Regions from separate parts of the Streptosporangium sp. NPDC000239 genome, predicted to be linked through region 1. Evidence: riboswitches for the same ligand, from Rfam matches in the RefSeq annotation. Region 1 holds a riboswitch; the other holds the start of a gene.

Region 1 (5,651 bases):
CCTCGGCCCGCCACCGCCTGCGCCTGCGCCCGCCGACCAGCAGCCCCGACCCCCACGCCAGCCCCGTCGGTACGGCCATCCCCGCGCTCAGCGTGGCCCAGACGGCCAGGGGAGGGCCCGTCATGCCCGGGACGAGGGGAAAGGCGGCGAGCCCGGCGACCACGAGCGGGGCGGGCCAGCCGCGGGAGCCGTACGCGCCGACGGTGTACAGCAGCGTCAGCTCGACCCACCAGCACACGAGGACCAGCTGGGCGGAGTGCGGCACGGTCAGCCCCGCCGCGTCGCACGCCAGCCAGGCCAGCAACGTCCCCTGCGCCACGGCCAGGCTCAGCTTCGGCGCCAGCCTGCGCCCGCGCAGCGGTAGGGCGTGCAGGACGAGCAGGACCAGCAGCAGCGTGCCCGAGGCGGGGGAGACGAACGGCCGCGGCGCCTCCGTGGCCAGCAGCCCGAACCCCGCGGGCAGTGCGACCGCCAGCACCACGAGGGCCCAGTCGAGCGCGGCGGCGCCCCGCCAGCCCGCCGTACGGCGTGACCACAGGGGCCGCGGGGGCTCAGGGGACGTAGAAGACGCGGTGGGCGCAGCAGGCCCGGTGGCCGGGGAGGGCAGCGGGAGCGCCGCTCTGACGGCCCATCCGGCCCCCTCGGGGCCCGCGCTTAGCGTCCCTCCCACGGCGCGTACGGCCCTGCCGAGGGAGGCCAGGCCGGTTCCGGTGCCGAGCCCTCCGGCGGCGGGACCGCCCCCGTCGGTGACCGTGACCACCAGGTGTCCCGCGTTCTCCTCGACCCGGACGCGTACGGCGGCGCCGGTGGCGTAACGCATCGCGTTTGTCAGGCTCTCCCTGACGATGCGCAGGGCGAGCGCCGCGGTCCCGGGTGGCGCGGAGGCGGCCGTGCGCCGGTAGTCGGCCCCGGGGTGATGGCCCGCCAGGGCGTCGACGTCGGCCAGCGTCGTCTCGCCGCCGCGCCGGTCGATGCGGGCCAGGCGGTCGAGTTCGGCGACGGCCAGACGGCCCGCCTCGGCGGCGTGGGCGGTCGCCTCCGCGGTCATGACGGGGTCGGCGAGCCGCAGGGCCGCGGCCGAGGCGACCGCGATGCCGGTCAGCCGGTGCGCGGCCACGTCGTGGAGTTCGGCGGCCAGCCGGTCGCGCTCGGTGGTCGCAGCGAGTCTGGGGATGGCGGCCGAGGCGGCGCGGTAGGCGGCGAGCGAGGCCCGGCCCGTCCTGCGCCGCCGGTGGGAGCGGCCGAGGGACCACACGACGGCGGCGGCGCCCGCGGCGAGCGTGCCGAAGCCTGCGGCGTCCCTGAGGCTTCCGTTCACGACGCCGATCGTGATCGCCACCACGAGGGTGACGGCGACGGCCCCGGCCGCCGCGGTTCCCGCCGTGCCGTACAGGGCCAGCGCGTAGAGCGCCGCGACGGTCACCAGCGCGGCCAGGCAACAGCCGAGGGTCAGTGACACGCGCTCACGCTACCGGGTTCGCCCGTGATGTCCGGAAGAACGAGCCTCCCACCGGCCCCGCGCCCGGGAGCCGATGGGAGGGGTTCGCGTGCCCTACGGCCTCACGGCCCGTACGGCGGGTACCGGGTCACACGCGCTGCCAGAGCGCGGGGACGTTGGCGGGCTCCCAGCCGGGCAGGGAGGTGTGCGCCTGCAGGCACCGGTAGGCGGAGCCGCCGTAGGTCACCACGCTCCCGGCGTAGTAGGAGACACCGGCGGCCCAGGGCTGCGCGGGCGGCGTCGCGGTCGTCGTCAGCGTGGGCGTCGAGGAGGGGGAGACGGTCGGGGTGGGGGTCGGGGTGAGCGTCGGCGTCACCGTGGGCGTCGCCGTCGCGGTCGCCGTGGCGGTCGGGGTCGGGGATGGGGTCGACACGTTGCCGAAGGTCACGTCGGAGCAGGTGTAGAACGCCTCGGCGCTGTCCGAGCGCTGCCAGATCGAGTAGATGATGTGGCGGCCGGTCTTCGGGGGCAGCTGGCCCTGGATGACGTACTCGCCGTTGACCTTGGACGGGTTCCTGACCTTCGCCAGCAGGGTGGAGTCCAGGTCCGACCACTTCAGCGGCTGGAGCGGGTCGAAGCCGTCCTTCGTGATGTAGATCTCGAAGGTGCCGGGGTGGTCGGCGGTGTAGGGGTAGCGGAAGGTGTAGGCGCCGCCGCCGGTCGGCATGGCCGTGGAGGGCCAGTCGGTGCGGGCCGCGTCGTAGGCCCGGTACTTGGCGCGTCCGGCGCTGCACAGCTGCCCGTCAGGGATGATCTCCCTGTGCTTTCCGTTGGCGGTGCCGATGTTCAACTCGTCCCAGTCGTAGAGCGGCTGGGTGTCCCATTTGCCGACGGCGGCCTTGCAGGCCGGGGTGTCGGGCGACTCCGGGTTCTCCAGATAGCAGGCGTAGACCCGGCTGACGGGTGTTCCCATCGATCCATGGGCGGACGCCGAACCGGCCATGACCGTCGAGAGCAGGACGGGTACGGCCGCCGCGGCGGCGATCGCACCAAGCTTCCGATTGTTCATGAAAGGCTTCTCCTGGGGGGTATAAGGGCGGAGAACGTGCAGGTCAGGCCCATGATTACGGGTTAATTATTAGGTAAGTTTCCTAACAGTTTCACTGAACTTAACGCCATGGGCGGAGTGGGGTCAAGACCTGGCCAATGTCCCTTTCTTGGGGGTTGAAGGTAGATCTTCTGGGGTTTTCATGGCTTTTGCTTTGCTTTGTCCGTTTGTGGTGGGTAGTGTCCTAGTTGTTCTCGACCGGTGACTTGCCCCTCACGAGAAGGAGCGGTCGGTCGACGTCGAATCCCGAAGCCTCCCGAGGGCGACGGGAGCCGGGGACCCACCTTTTGGGGTGAATCCGCCGCGACAACGCGGCGGTAGGGCAACTCCACCGCCCGAACCCGTCAGCTAACCCGGTAGACGAGATGGAGAGGAGATCCCCTCATGGATCACGTCGTCGCCTACCCACCGGCACGCACCGCCTTCGCGCGGATCGACTGAGACTTCCGCCGCGCCTGACCGCGGCACCCCCGCCCCGCACCGCGCTCCGTGTACGCCCGCCTGTTTCCTGGTGCGGCCTCTCTTCCCTGTGAGCGCTCACGCCCCGTGCCCCACTGATCGCCGAACGTCTTCGGCCCGGCACGAGCGGCTGTCCTGTTCCCTCGTGAAAGAGCCCTGTCTTCATGCGTTTCTCCGCTGCCCTGCGCCATCGTCTGCTCGCCGCCACCCTTCTGAGCGCGAGCGTCCTGACCTCCGCGGGTGTCGTCTCCGCGCTGCCCGCCGCAGCCGACACCGGCACCGGAACCACCGCCACCTCCGCCACCGCCCCGGCCGCCGCTGAGCCCGTCCTGCTCAAGGGCTCGACCAAGGCCTCCTACTTCTGGGACGACTCCTCCGGCCGCGCCGGTGACACCGGTCTGCCCGCGAGCGGCAAGCCCATGCAGAAGGGCATGATCGCCAGCCCGAGCTGGCCGCTGTTCACCGAGGGCTACGTCCTCTACAACGGCAAGAAGGCCAAGTTCTTCGTCGGCGACCGCGGCCCCGGCGTGCCGTCGAGCAGCGGCGTCATGATCGACCTCGACGCCAAGACCTTCGCCGACCTGACCGGTGGCAGCTTCAACTCCGACACGCTGGGCGTGGACGGTGTCGACGGCCAGGGGCACATCAAGGTCGAGTACGTCATCACCAAGTGGGGCGACGGCGTCGGCAAGAAGAACTACCCCGTGGCCTTCTCCAGCGGAGCCTGGAAGCTCATGGACCACAACCCGGCCACGCCGCCGCAGACCGCCCTGGCCGACGCGCCGCGGCCGTAACCCTCATCGCGAAATATCCCCCAACCCCCTGAAATATCCCCCGGCCCCGAAGACCCCCGACCCCCTTCGGATCCCCGCTTCCTGAGATCCCCGAAGGTCCCGCTCCTCTCCCGGGACCCCTCCTCCGATCCCCCTCGGAGTCCGAGACCCCCTCAGGAAGGACGAGGGCGGGCACCCCGCACAGGTGCCCGCCCTCGTTCCGCGTTCACCGGCCGTGCCGTACGGCCCGCGGGCCGGACCCTCCGTCTCTCCTCGGCGTCGCGTGGTCCCTCGCGGTCGTCCTCGCCGCTCCGGTCACCGGGGCGTCCGGGCGCGGGAGGTGATGGCGGCCAGGTTCTCCGCCGTCCTGCGTCCCTCAAGCCGCAGCAATCCGAGGTTGGACCCCGGGCGGGCGAGGATCGTGAGGACGATCTTCGGGCCCGCGGTGTAGAGGAGCGCGTGGCCGCCGGCCGCGGAGACCAGCGTCTCCTCGAAGGTTCCCCTGCCCGTCATGTCCGCCATCCGGCGGCTGAGGGCCAGCAGCGCCGAGGAGAGGGCGCCGGTCTGCTCGGCGAAACCGCCGTCCAGGTCACTGGCTATCGTCAGGCCGTCCGCGCCGCACACGACGCTTCCGTCCACATCGGGTGTCCGCTCACGTAGCCGGGTCATCTCCTGGCGTACCTCGTCGCGGATTTCCACCGGCACCCTCCTTCTGGTCCGCTTCAGCGTCCGCGGTTTCACGGGCGTCCTCGAAGGCGTCGGACCGGGCTCAGGCAAGTGCCCTCAGCGCGTTCCTCAGCCGGATGAGCAGGTCGACGTCGGCGGGGTCGCCCGCCGTCACGGTCCCCCCGGGAGCCCCGGCGGGAGGTCCCGTCGCGGGCGGGCACGGTGGCCCGGCCGTGTCGAAGCACCCTCGCGGGCCGGACCGGTGCCGTTCCTCACGCGGGAACGGCGGGGCGGTGAGACCCCCGGCACGGGCGGTCAGGTGACCCGACAGGGACTGGAGACGATGCCGCGCCAGGGCCAGATCAGCGTGATGTACATCAAGACGGACATAAATCACGAGCAGGCCGTCGAACACCGTTTCCAATGGTTTTAGTAAATGGTATCCGTCGTCGGTGGTTATGATCACTTCACGGATTCCAGTGGGCTCGCCGGGGAGGCTCACGGCGAGGCCGTCGAGCATCGCCCGTAAGGTCTCGCCGAGCCCCGCGACGGCCCTGCCCGCGCCGGTTTCGCGGGCCGCGCCGCCGCCCGCCACGGCCGTCCCGCCGGTCTGGTCGATCAGCACCGCGTCCAGCGCACCGGGGATGGCCATGGCCTCGGCCAGGCAGCCTTCGATTCCGAGCACGGGGTCCCCCTCGCCAACGACTCCACAACGCCGCCCGGTCAGCGTAGGGAAACCTCTCCGAACCCGGAGCTATTCATGAAAAGTCAGATATGGCGAGGAAAAGAATTCCGCCGGGCGGTAGAAGGTTTGTCAACCGACGGGGGGAACGTTTACTACTCGTCGGGGAGGAGGGCTTTCTCGTCGGGTTTGTGGACAAGAACATTCTTCACATATGACTCGGTCGAGGCGGGCAGTCCGACGTCCTGCCCGGCTTTCTCGGAGATGAACCAGCGGTGGTCGAGCACCTCGTGGAAGAGCTGGGCCGGCTCCAGTTTGCGCCGCATGTTCGCCGGTACGGCCTCGATCGTCGGCTGGAACACCTCGGCCAGCCACCGGTGGGCCACGACCGCCTCGTCCTCGTGGCGCAGGCCGCGCGCGACCCGGAAGGCGTCGAGGTCGTTGAGCAGCCGCCTGGCCTGGTTCTCCTCGACGTCCAGACCGGTGAGCCTGAACAGCCTGTGCTGGTGGTGTCCCGCGTCGACC
Region 2 (5,651 bases), on a different contig from region 1:
GATCCATGCCTTCTCGGTCGCCGGGATGGAGATGCCCGGCAGGCCGGAGACGAAGACGGGCCGGGGCGTGAGACCGGAGAGGACCTCGCTGACCAGCACGTCCACCACGGGCCCTGTGCAGGCGACCAGCACCACGTCGGGCCTGAACCGCTCGGCGGCCCTGCGCAGGGCTCTGGCGGACAGCACCGGCGGGTCACCGGCCGCGCCGGCCACGGCCGCGTGGATCTGGGCCGGTGAGGGCGTGATGGGGGTACGGACCACCGTCAGCTCCGCCGTACAGCCCGAGGGCAGGCCCTCAAGCAGGTAGGCGGCCCACTTCAGGTAGGAATCCGAGTCGGCCACGGCCAGGACCTTCAACCTGTGACTCCAGTGTCGTGATGGGCGAACATCGATAGGTGCGTTCTGAGGGAGGGCGCCGCCTGGGCGGTCCACCACTCGTCGGGGACGTCCACGGTCTCCACGACGACGCCGCGGGCCGACAGCAGGACGCGCAGGGAGGTGACCGCGGTCGAGGGCAGGCTCAGGACCCGCTGCTCGGCCTCCAGTCCGCGCAGCGTCATCTCCGCGGGGGCGCCGCCGTCGTAGACGGTGATCCCGGGCTGCCTGCCGACCCTGGCGAGGTCGCCGGGGTCCTCTCTGCGGTGCGGGAAGTAGGCGACGGGCCCGGTCGAGCCGAGTCCGGCCAGCCAGCCGAAGTAGTGGTCGCGGTGGATGAGGCCGTTGCGGACCAGGGAGGTGCCCAGGACGACGGTGCGTTCCCTCGGCCCCGGTCTGCGCATGGGCTGGGACCTGAGCCAGGCGAAGTCGTGGGTGACCAGTTCGGCCCCCCGTGCGCGTACGGCCCGCGCCAGGTCGTCGGGGACGGGCAGCGCCGTGAAGATCGACAGGCGGCCTGCCCGGGCGGCCGCCCGCAGCCGCATGCCCGCGGCCGAGCCGAGCACCTTCCTGAGCGGTCCCGGGGTGGCTCTGGCCCGGAGCAGGGGCGTCCAGAACCGCCCGGTGAGCAGTTCCAGGAGCCTGATCGTGGCGAGCCCGTCGTCGACGATCACCATCCGGCCGGGCAGGGCGGTGAGCCAGGCCGCCTGGACCTTGCCGGAGAAGGCGTCGCCGACCGCCCAGCTCGTCCCCCTGCGGGGCCTGGGCATCTCGGGCGAGGGCTCGTCGAGTTCGAGCCCGGCCGGTGGGCCGAGTTTGGCGATCTCACGGCGGGTGACGGCCAGCGGGCGCAGCCCGGCCCTGGGCACCACTCGTGCGTGGGCGCCGAGCAGCCCCGCGTGGTGGGCCTCCACGGCGCAGAGCATCTGCAGCGGGGACTCCACCCAGGCAACGGCCGAACCCTGCTCCCGCGCGTGGTCTCGACCGTCCTCCACGCCGGGCGATGACCCGTTCACGACCGCCTCACCGTAACCCGGACGTCTTACGGCGCCGGGAACTACGGGTGAACACACGAATATGCCCTCTTGCGGGTCGTACTCGTGACGATCTACCGTAGTGTACGAAACCGTTTCGTACAGCTGGCCCCGGAGACGCCGATCATGTGGACCGCTGATGACATTCCCGACCTGTCCGGCAGTACGGCACTGGTCACGGGTGCCAGCAGCGGGATAGGGCTGGCGACCGCCCTGCACCTCGCCCGGCGAGGCGCCGAGGTGATCATGACCGCGCGCGACCGGGCCAGGGGGCGGGTGGCGCTGGAGAGGGTCAGAGCGGCGGCCCCGGAGGGACGGGTCGAGCTCAGAGGCCTTGACCTGGCCGATCTCGCCTCGGTGCGGGCGTTCACGGACGACCTTGACCGGCCGATCGACCTCCTCGTCAACAACGCGGGCGTCGCCATGATTCCACGGCGGACGACGGCCGACGGCTTCGAGGCCCAGTTCGGCGTCAACCATCTCGGGCACTTCGCCCTGACCGGGTCGCTACTGCCCCGGCTACTGGCCGGACAGGGGGCCAGGGTCGTCACGGTCTCCAGTGGCGCGCACGCGATGGGGCGGATCGACTTCGACGACCTGGGGCTGGAGAACGGCTACCGCCGCTTCGGCGCCTACTGCAGGTCCAAGCTGGCCAACCTGCTGTTCGCCCTCGAACTACAGCGCCTGGCCGGAGGCAAACTGCTCAGCCTGGCCGTCCATCCCGGGCCGACGGCCACCTCGATCATGCGGCCGGGCGTGTTCACCCGGCCGGTCACCGCCTTCATGCGGCTGGCGCTCAAGGCTCCGGAGAAAGGGGCCCTCCCCTCCCTGTACGCCGCGACCCACCCCGGCGTGACCGGCGGCACGTACGTCGGCCCGGGCCCCAGGGCGCTGACGCCTTCGCCCAGGGCTCTCGACGAAGACCTGGCGCGGCGGCTGTGGATCGTCTCCGAGGAGCTCACGGGCGTACGGTTCGCCGCGCTCACGTCACGCCCCTGACCGGCCCTGGGGCCGGGGGCGACCCCGCCGGGACGGGTAAAGAGACCCCCTCTTGACCCGGTGGAGGAGGGGTCGGCCAAAAGATCTACGTTCACCTGGCACGCGAAGTCCTTGCCCTTGCCCTTTACCGTGCCCGTCGTGTCGCGATCCCCTCTCCCACCGGGGATCGCGTCACCGAAAGGGAGATCGTCCCGGGTGGACGAGGCCCCAGTCTTCCCCCTCGAACGGGGCCCATTCCCAAGCCAAGGCAATGTGTCGGACTTGTAATCGTCTGTCCGGTTCACGTACGTTCAACGAATTCGCGGCGAACGCCCAGACCTTCGCAGGTCAGCGCATTGCCACGACATTGCCCGACCGTGCTCCACCAGGTGGACATCCGCCTGATGGACACGGCCGCCGAATCCGCGAGTCTCGCGGAACCGGGGACCCAGGTCCTTTGGGGTGAATCAGCGCATACGCGCTGTAGGACACTTTCCAGTCCGAACCCGTCAGCTAACCCGGTAGGCGGCATGGAAGCGACGCAAGGAGCAGTACCCCATGGCCAAGCACCGCCTTACCTCCACCCCCAAGACGCACTACCTGGCCCGTGTCATCCTCGGCACCGCCATCGCCCTCAGCGGCGGAGTCGTCGCCGGTGGACCCGCCCTGGCGGACACCCCCGAGCAGACGTCCGCCACCGTCCGGAACGCGAGCGCGGACACCGCCAAGACCAGCCTCCAGACCACGGCCGAGCGCCTGCCCAAGGTGACCGCCCAGCAGGTTCTGAACATCGCCTCCCAGCAGATCGGCGTCAGTGAGAACGCCCAGGGCGGCGGCACCAAGTTCCACTCCTGGTACATGTCCAGTGAGCGCGCCAAGGAGACCACCGCCCGTGACGGCGGCCGCATCCAGGACTACGCCAACGCCCCCTGGTGCGCGATGTTCGTCTCCTGGGTCGGCGAGCAGGCCGGCATCCGCCCCACCATGGGCTGGGACGCCTACACCGTCACCCACGCCAAGTGGTTCAGGGAAAACGGCCACTGGGGCACCACTCCCAAGCCCGGCGCCGTCGTCTACTTCGACTGGAAGGGCGGCAAGGACCTCGACGGGATCGACCACGTCGGCTTCGTGAAGCAGGACAACGGCAACGGCACGATCACCACGATCGAGGGCAACACCGGCAACGGCAAGGTCGAGCAGCGCATCCGTCCGACCTCCCAGGTCGTCGGCTACGGCTACCCGGTCTACAGCGGCTGACCCCATCCCCTCCCTCCGTACGGCCCCCGCCGTACGAGACCCCCATCCGCGGCGGACTCCCCGCCCGCCGCGGCGGTGATCCCCCGAATCCGGAAAGGGCCGTGGCTCCCCGAGCCACGGCCCTTTCGGCGTCCCGTCCCTCCGTCGATATGGGAGCGCTCCCAAAAAGAAGCACATCCATTTTGCGGTCGTTTGAGCCCATAAGTCGCAATGGAAACGGAGGAGGGTAACGGTTGCGTCTCGTCGTATTGACGTCGGCCCACCCGTCGGCCACGCTTCGTGGGAGCGCTCCCAACACGTTGAGGAACCGCCTCGTCGCAGAGCCGCGTCTGTCGGGGACCGGCCCGTGACGACACCTCCCACCGATTCGGGCGAACGACCTGAGAGGGGTCCGGAATGTTGAACCACAGGCGGCGCGGCAGGCTCGCCGCGGTCACGACGGTCACGGCCGCGGCGCTGGCCTTGACCTCGTGCGGTTCCGGCGGGACGGACGGGCCCGCGTCCACGGCGGCCGAACCGGTCGTCGTCACCGTGCACACCTTCGGCGGCGGCGAGAACTTCGGCTACGACAAGGCCGCCCAGGCCTGGAACGCCGCCCACCCCGGCATCCAGATCAGATACCAGAACCTGACCGACCGCTTCGAGGACGTCTACCTGCCCCAGTTGCTCCAGCGGTTGCAGGCGGGCAGCGGCGCGGCCGACGTGGTCGCCCTGGACGAGGGCGCGATGGGCCTGATGAAGGCCCGCCCGCAGTTCTTCACCGACCTCGGGCAGTACGGCCTCGGAGACCGCAAGGCCGACTTCCCCCCTGCCAAGTGGGACAACGGCGTCAACGCCGAGGGCAAGCTGTTCGCTCTCGGCACCGACATCGGCGGCATGACCATGTGTTACCGCACCGACCTGTTCGAGAAGGCGGGCCTGCCCACGGACCGCGAGGAGGTCGGCAGGCTCTGGCCCGACTGGAAGTCCTTCATGGACGTCGGCAGGAGGTTCCAGGCCGCCAATCCCGGAAAGGACGCGCCGCGCTTCCTGGACGGCCCGAACACCCTCTACAACGTGATCCTCGCCCAGGAGGCGCAGAGGAACGGCGACATCACCTACATCGACACGTCCAACAAGCTCGTCATCGACACCAACCCCGCCGTGAAGACCGCCTTCGACACGGTCAGGAGCTTCAGCGAGGCCGGGCTCACCGCCAAGCTGGCTTCCTTCACCCCGCCCTGGAACGCCGCCATCAAGAAGGGCGGCTTCGCCACGATGGGCTGCCCCGCCTGGATGCTCGGCGTGGTCTCCGGCGCCGCGGGCGAGCCGGGCAAGGGGAAGTGGGACGTCGCGACGGTGCCGGGAGGCGCGGGCAACTGGGGCGGCTCCTACCTGGCCGTGCCCAGGCAGAGCAAGCACCCGAAGGAGGCCGCCGAGGTGGTGAACTACCTCACCGGCAAGGACGGCCAGATCATGGCCTTCCAGGAGGCCGCCGCCTTCCCCAGTTCCCTGCCCGCCCAGCGGGACCCGGCGGTCGGCGACCTGAGGAACCCGTTCTTCAACGACGCGCCGACCGGCCGGATCTTCGGCGCGTCGGTCGAGAACCTGCAGCCGGTCTTCCTGGGTGAGAAGCACGCCCAGGTGAAGACCGCGGTCGAGAAGATCCTTGAGGGCATGGACCAGGGCTCGGTCCCCTACGACCAGGCCTGGCAGAGGTTCCTCGACGCCGGGGTCAAGGCGGCCGGCTGATCCGCTTCCCCCACCGGTCCCGTCGCCCCGGGACCGGTGGGGCCCACAGAGAAACCAGCCAGGAAAGCCCCCCGAAAGGCCGATCGATGACCCCGCACGCCGCAGCCCCGGCCCAGGCCGGGCCCGGTGAGCGCCCGCCCGCCGTACGGAGACGGGACGGCGCGCTGTTCGCCAGGTTCGACCTGTTGGTCACCCCCTATCTCTTTGTCTCGCCGTACTTCGTGTTGTTCGTCCTCTTCGGGGTCTTCCCGCTCGGCTACACCCTGTGGGTCTCGC

What was found. A riboswitch is a leader RNA that binds a small molecule or an ion and turns the genes downstream of it on or off. The one in region 1 is predicted to bind cyclic di-AMP.
Region 2: linked by a shared signal. The riboswitch ahead of ABT340_RS04990 (CHAP domain-containing protein) and the one ahead of ABT340_RS10825 (hypothetical protein) in region 1 are both predicted to bind cyclic di-AMP.

Annotation. Positions count from the first base shown of each region.
Region 1 is NZ_JBEPEI010000003.1:364,792-370,442, forward strand. It holds gene ABT340_RS10815 (ATP-binding protein) at 1-1,459, opposite strand, end outside; gene ABT340_RS10820 (lytic polysaccharide monooxygenase) at 1,587-2,507, opposite strand; cyclic di-AMP (ydaO/yuaA leader) riboswitch at 2,774-2,924, shown strand; gene ABT340_RS10825 (hypothetical protein) at 3,170-3,799, shown strand; gene ABT340_RS10830 (roadblock/LC7 domain-containing protein) at 4,094-4,477, opposite strand; gene ABT340_RS10835 (hypothetical protein) at 4,548-5,129, opposite strand; gene ABT340_RS10840 (DUF4032 domain-containing protein) at 5,282-5,651, opposite strand, start outside.
Region 2 is NZ_JBEPEI010000001.1:1,081,401-1,087,051, reverse strand. It holds gene ABT340_RS05005 (DUF6716 putative glycosyltransferase) at 1-342, opposite strand, end outside; gene ABT340_RS05000 (hypothetical protein) at 354-1,391, opposite strand; gene ABT340_RS04995 (oxidoreductase) at 1,536-2,408, shown strand; cyclic di-AMP (ydaO/yuaA leader) riboswitch at 2,793-2,930, shown strand; gene ABT340_RS04990 (CHAP domain-containing protein) at 2,946-3,644, shown strand; gene ABT340_RS04985 (ABC transporter substrate-binding protein) at 4,041-5,375, shown strand; gene ABT340_RS04980 (carbohydrate ABC transporter permease) at 5,462-5,651, shown strand, end outside.